Regions from separate parts of the Pseudomonas sp. S2_B10 genome, predicted to be linked through region 1. Evidence: predicted binding sites of a transcription regulator. Region 1 holds the regulator's gene; the other holds the start of a gene.
The links. The regulator FliA, encoded in region 1, starts transcription of late flagellar genes. The targets are predictions, from matches to a motif close to CTAAAGTTTNNNNNNNNNNNGCCGNTAA.
Positions count from the first base shown of each region.

Region 2: a site for FliA is predicted at 1,880-1,907, ahead of AB4O45_RS26770 (methyl-accepting chemotaxis protein). Genes of this name have one in related genera too.

Region 1 is NZ_CP162768.1:4,691,441-4,694,853, forward strand. Features, by position in the region: gene flhF (flagellar biosynthesis protein FlhF) at 1-153, shown strand, start outside; gene fleN (flagellar synthesis regulator FleN) at 270-1,100, shown strand; gene fliA (RNA polymerase sigma factor FliA) at 1,097-1,837, shown strand; gene AB4O45_RS20970 (chemotaxis response regulator CheY) at 2,005-2,376, shown strand; gene AB4O45_RS20975 (protein phosphatase CheZ) at 2,395-3,183, shown strand; gene AB4O45_RS20980 (chemotaxis protein CheA) at 3,237-3,413, shown strand, end outside.
Region 2 is NZ_CP162768.1:5,966,939-5,970,351, reverse strand. Features, by position in the region: gene AB4O45_RS26785 (MmcQ/YjbR family DNA-binding protein) at 1-309, shown strand, start outside; gene AB4O45_RS26780 (DUF1294 domain-containing protein) at 476-904, opposite strand; gene AB4O45_RS26775 (undecaprenyl-diphosphate phosphatase) at 901-1,731, opposite strand; gene AB4O45_RS26770 (methyl-accepting chemotaxis protein) at 2,036-3,413, shown strand, end outside.

The DNA.
Region 1 (3,413 bases):
GGCCCACGGATTCCGGATGATTTGCATCTGCCGCGCCGTCATCAACTGGTCACCCGCTCCGTCAGCGTGCAAATGCAGGAAGAACCCAGCGAAGAAGCCATGGCTGACATGTTCGCTGATATCTATCACAGCCCGACCAAGCAGGTTGGCTGAGGTAATCATGAACAGTTTTTGTACCTACATCGATGGTCTGCCACGCATTGTTCCGATCAGGAACGCGCAGCCAGTAATGTGGCCTCCGTCTATGCAAGACAAGGTAAAGAAATAACATGGGCAGCATGCATCCCGTACAGGTGATCGCGGTGACCGGCGGCAAAGGTGGCGTCGGCAAGACTAACGTGTCAGTGAACTTGTCGCTGGCGCTGGCAGAGCTTGGCCGTCGGGTCATGCTGCTGGACGCCGACCTGGGCCTGGCGAACGTCGACGTTCTGCTGGGGCTGACACCCAAGCGCACACTGGCCGACGTCATCGAAGGCCGTTGCGAACTGCGCGACGTGCTGTTGCAAGGCCCGGGCGGGATTCGCATCGTGCCGGCGGCCTCCGGCACGCAGAGCATGGTGCACCTGAGCCCGGCGCAGCACGCCGGCCTGATCCAGGCGTTCAGCGACATCGGCGACAATCTCGACGTGCTGGTGATCGACACCGCTGCGGGTATTGGTGACTCGGTAGTCAGTTTCGTTCGTGCCGCCCAGGAAGTGTTGCTGGTGGTCTGCGACGAGCCGACTTCGATCACCGATGCTTACGCGCTGATCAAGTTGCTCAACCGCGATTACGGCATGAACCGCTTCCGCGTGCTGGCCAACATGGCGCAGAGCCCGCAGGAAGGGCGCAACCTGTTCGCCAAGTTGACCAAGGTCACGGATCGCTTCCTCGACGTCGCCCTACAATACGTCGGCGCCGTGCCGTACGACGAAAGCGTGCGCAAGGCAGTGCAGAAGCAGCGCGCCGTCTACGAAGCCTTTCCCCGTTCCAAGTGCGCGCTGGCCTTCAAGGCCATCGCCCAGAAGGTCGACACCTGGCCGCTGCCGGCCAACCCGCGCGGGCATCTGGAATTTTTCGTCGAGCGTCTCGTGCAGCAAACCGCAGGGCCTGTGATATGACCGCCAGTGGCATGAATCTTTACAAAAAGTCGGCGCGTGACGCGCAATACGAATTGATCGAGCGTTACGCGCCACTGGTCAAGCGCATTGCCTATCACTTGCTGGCGCGCCTGCCGGCCAGCGTGCAGGTCGAAGACCTGATCCAGGCCGGGATGATCGGTTTGCTGGAAGTCTCGACTAAATACGACGCCAGCAAAGGCGCCAGTTTCGAAACGTACGCGGGCATTCGAATCCGCGGCGCGATGCTCGATGAAGTGCGCAAAGGGGATTGGGCACCACGCTCGGTTCACCGTAATACCAGGATGGTCAGCGACGCGATTCGCTCGATTGAAGCTAAAACCGGCCGTGACGCTAAAGATCACGAGGTTGCGGCCGAACTCCAATTGAGTCTCGACGATTACTACGGGATTCTGAATGACACCTTGGGCAGTCGCCTGTTCAGTTTCGACGACCTGTTGCAGGACGGCGAACACGAAGGGCTGCACGAGGATGGCGCCAGTGCTCATATGGAGCCGTCACGCGATCTGGAAGATGAACGCTTCCAGGCGGCGCTGGCGGACGCGATTGCCAATTTGCCGGAGCGTGAGCGACTGGTGTTGGCGCTGTACTACGACGAAGAGCTGAACCTCAAGGAGATCGGTGAAGTCCTTGGCGTCAGTGAATCGCGGGTCAGCCAGTTACACAGCCAGTGCGCGGCCCGTCTGCGGGGGCGTTTGGGGGAGTGGCGAGCGCGCTGAAGGCAGTGTGGGGACACTGCGAAACGAGGCTGGTGCGGTGATGAACGGCGCCGGTCTCGATCCGTTGTGCTCCAGACAAACTTTAAGTGCTGCGCCGATTGATTGAAGTGGCGCGTCCAGGTGCTGGGCGCGTTTAAGACTGCTTGGAGGTCGAATTGAACAAAGACATGAAAATCCTCATCGTTGATGACTTCTCAACGATGCGGCGGATCATCAAGAACCTGCTGCGCGATCTTGGGTTCACCAACACCGTCGAGGCCGACGATGGCACCACTGCCATTCCGGTGCTCAACAGCGGCAGCATCGACTTTCTGGTAACGGACTGGAACATGCCGGGCATGACCGGTATCGACCTGCTGCGTCACGTGCGCGCCGATGAAAAACTCAAGCACCTCCCGGTGTTGATGGTGACTGCTGAAGCCAAGCGCGAGCAGATCATCGAGGCCGCTCAGGCCGGTGTGAACGGTTACGTAGTCAAACCTTTCACGGCTCAAGCGTTGAAAGACAAAATCGAGAAGATTTTCGAACGCATCGGCTGATGAATGCGCGGGGGAGCTATGGAGCATAACGAATCATCACAGGGCGATTTCGAATCGACCTTGAAAAAACACGCGGTCGAACTGGTCGAGAGCCTTGAAAAAGGCAAGTTCGGCGACGCGGTGCAACTGATCCATGAGCTCAATCAGACCCGTGACCGCGGCCTGTATCAGGAAGTGGGCAAGCTCACACGTGAACTGCACAGTGCGATCGTCAATTTCCAGATCGATCCGCACATGCCGCAGGCCGAGGAAGTGTCGCAAATCACCGACGCCACCGAACGCCTGGGCTATGTGGTCAAGCTGACGGAAGCCGCGGCCAACCGCACCATGGATCTGGTGGAAAGCGCCACGCCGGTGGTCAACAGTCTCGCTGATGAAGCGCAGACGTTGAGCGCCGATTGGGGCCGCTTCATGCGTCGCGAGGTCGGGGCTGAAGAGTTCCGCGAACTGGCGCGCCGGGTCGACGGTTTTCTGTCACGCAGCAGCACGGACAACCGTGCGGTGTCGAGCAACCTCAACGACATCCTGCTGGCTCAGGATTACCAGGACCTCACAGGTCAAGTGATCAAGCGTGTGACCCAACTGGTCACCGAAGTCGAAAGCAATCTGCTCAAACTCGTGCTCATGGCCAGTCAGGTCGACCGCTTTGCGGGCATCGAACATGACCGCGCCGCAATGCTTGCTGAAAAAGATCCACAAAAACATCTCTCGCAGGGTGAAGGTCCGCAGATTCATGCCGATAAACGAGAAGACGTTGTGTCCGGTCAGGACGATGTGGACGATTTGTTATCCAGCCTTGGATTCTAGAGTTTCGGAATTCGGGTTTTTTGGGTTTTTAGACCTGTAGGAGCACCCCATTAATGAGCTTCGGCGCCGATGAAGAGATCCTTCAGGATTTCCTGGTTGAGGCCGGCGAGATTCTTGAGCAACTGTCCGAACAACTGGTCGAGCTGGAAAGCCGTCCGGATGATGCAGATCTGCTCAATGCAATTTTTCGCGGTTTCCACACTGTAAAAGGGGGCGCCGGCTTCCTTCAG
Region 2 (3,413 bases), 1.3 Mb from region 1:
CTGCCCGGCGCGCGGGAAGATTACAAATGGGGCGGCGTGCGGGTGTTCTCGATTGCCGGCAACAAGATGTTTGCGTTGCAGGGATTACGTGGGGATTCGCTGGCGTTCAAGGTCGACAAGGATCTGTTTCTCGGCCATTGCGACCGCCCGGGGATTCATCCGGCGCCGTATCTGGCGCGGGCGCAGTGGATCATCATGCACCCGCCCTACCCGCTGGGTGCCGAGGAATTACAGGGTTTGTTGCAGCGATCGCATCAACTGGTGGTGGGCAAGTTGCCTAAGAAAACCCAAATCGGCCTGCTTTTGTAAGCACGCAAATCCTGTGGGAGCGAGCCTGCTCGCGAAGGCGGTTTGTCAGGCGACTCATCAGCGAGGATTGATCGTTCCCACGCTCTGCGTGGGAATGCAGCCGGGGACGCTCTGCGTCCCAAAAGATCGCAGCCTTCGGCAGCTCCTACAGGGGTAAGTGTGTTCTTTAGATCAAAGACAACAGGTTGGAACCGAGGAAAATCTGGTCAATCCAGAACACCTGATGCAGCAACACGATCGCCCAGAACAGAATCTGAAACGACACCTTGCGCGTTTTGTGCCGAAACACCTGCTGCGCAATCAACGCTCCCGGCCAGCCGCCCGCCAGTTCGACCGCATGCAGGATATTTTCCGGGGTGCGCCAGGCGTCGGCGCGGGCTTTGCGTTTGTCGGCCCAGTACAGAAAGAACGCCAGCACACTGACAATCCCGTACGCCGACAGCGGCACCCGCGAGATGCCGCTGAGCCACATCGACAGCGAGCCGAACAGCGGCAGCGCGCAGACGATCAGCAACACCACAAGCTTCAATTTCAGATGCTGAACGCGGCCGCCTGTAGGTCGTCCCTCAGGGCGGCGCGTGCGCGGATCATTCATGCCTTCGCTGCCGACCAATCCACCCAGCCGAACTGCCAGGTGGCCAGAATGAACAGGCCGAACGCAATCCGGTACCAGGCAAAGGCTGCGTAGCTGTGGCTGCCAATGAACTTGAGCAGGCCGCGTACAGCAATCATGGCGAAGATGAACGCCGTGACAAAACCAATGGCGAATACCGGGAAATCCGCCGGTACGAACAGGTCGCGGTATTTGTAACCGGAATACACCGCCGCACCGACCATGGTTGGCATGGCGAGGAAGAACGAGAACTCGGTGGCGGTCTTGCGTGACAGGCCGAACAGCAACCCGCCAATAATTGTCGAGCCGGAACGCGAGGTGCCGGGAATCATCGCCAGGCATTGCGCGAAGCCGATTTTCAGCGCGTCGGTCCAGCGAATCTCGTCGACGGTTTCGGCGTGGACTTCATGCTGGCGCTGTTCGGCCCACAACATGATGATCCCGCCGATGACCAGCGCCGCCGCCACGGTGATCGGGTTGAACAGATATTCGTGGATCAGATCGGCAAAAATTACGCCGAGCACTACGGCCGGCAGGAAGGCGATCAGCAGGTTGGCGGTGAAACGCCGTGCGCTCGGCTGGGTCGGCAGGCCGATCACCACGTCGAGGATCTTGCGCCGAAACTCCCAGACCACCGCGAGGATCGCGCCGAGCTGAATGATGATGTTGAACGCCATGGCCCGCTCGCCGCCGAAGTTCAGCAAGTCGGCGACGATGATCTGGTGTCCGGTGCTCGAAATGGGCAAAAACTCCGTCAGCCCTTCTACAACTCCTAGAATCAGTGCCTGCAAGGCGGTCCAAAGATCCATCAATCCCCCAAAGAGCGATGCACGCGGGCATGCCCCGATAGTATTTTTTCGTTCACTGCGTCCAGCGTAGCCGGTAAAAGCTGTAGCGATTGCGCGCGCACAGGATCCACACGAAACGGTAAAAATTCCGTGAAATATCAAAACCGGATTCAGGTTTTCGCGCGCGGGGCCGAAATCCTAACAGACAAGCCTTAATAGCGCTCCCCGCGTTAGGCGGCTCAAGTCGCGCGATCGCGAGCCCACAGCTGTGGCTGGATGCTGGCGATCGTTTATTACAGGAACAAGAATCCGGAGTGACAGCGTTATGAACAGCTTGCGCAGTGTGTCGATCAGCCGACGCTTGTGGCTCATCTTGATCGTGGCGGTGGTCATGTTGCTGACCTTGGGCGTGCTGATGCTCAAGCAGATCCATGACGACCTCTACCACGCCAAGGCGCAGAAAACCCAGCACGTGGTGCAGACCGCCAGTGGCCTGCTCACCTATTACCAAGGTCTTGAGACCGCTGGCACCCTGACCAGGGATGCCGCGCAAAAGCAGGCGCTGACCGCGATCCGTGGCCTGCGCTACGACCAGAGCGACTACTTCTGGATCAACGACCTCACGCCCGTGATGGTCATGCACCCGACCAACCCCAAACTCGAAGGCCAGAACCTTTCGGCGATCCGCGACCCGGACGGCTTTGCGGTGTTCAGCGAAATGGTCGCCATCGCCAAGGCAAAAGGCGCGGGCATGGTCAATTATCGCTGGCCGAAGCCGGGAGCGACTGATCCCGTTGCCAAGACCTCTTATGTGAAGCTGTTTGAGCCGTGGGGCTGGGTGATCGGCTCCGGCGTGTATGTCGACGATGTGCAAGCCGAATTCCAGGGGCAGATGATCAAGGCGTCGGCCATCGGCCTGGCGATTGCGCTGATCATGGCGCTGCTGGTGATTCTGATCGCACGCAGCATCGTCCGTCCGTTGCAGGAAACCGTGAATGCGATGGCCAACATCGCCAGTGGCGAAAGCGACCTGACCCGCAGCCTCGATACCCATGGCAAGGATGAAGTCACCGAACTGGCCCATCACTTCAATGCCTTCACCGCCAAGCTGCGCCGAGTGATTGGTGATCTGCAGGTCTCGGCCAGCGCTTTGGGCCAGTCTTCCAGCGAGCTGGGTAACGATGCCTCGCAGGCGCAGCAGCGCAGCCAGCAGCAGTCGCAGCAGATGGAACTGGTGGCCACAGCGATCAACGAAGTCACCTACGGCGTGCAGGACGTGGCGAAAAACGCCGAACACGCCGCCGCAGAAATGCGCGATGCCGAAGCGCAGGCGCAACAGGGGCAGATCAATATTGACGGCAGCCTGCAACAGATCGACAAGCTCTCGGGCACGATCGATCAGGCGGTGGAAGTGATCCGCACCCTGGCGGCGGAGAGTACGCAGATTGGCAGCGTGCTGGAGGTGATTCGTTCGATTGCCGAACAGACCAACCTGCTGGCCTTGAACGCGGCGATTGAAGCGGCGCGTGCGGGTGAACAGGGTCGCGGGTTCGCCGTAGTCGCCGATGAGGTGCGCTTGCTGGCCCAGCGTACGCAGAAATCGACGGCGGAGATTCAGTCGATGATCGAGCGTTTGCAGAATCATTCGGAGGCTGCGGTGAAGGTGATCGGCGACAGCAGCAAGGCCTCGCAACTGACCATTG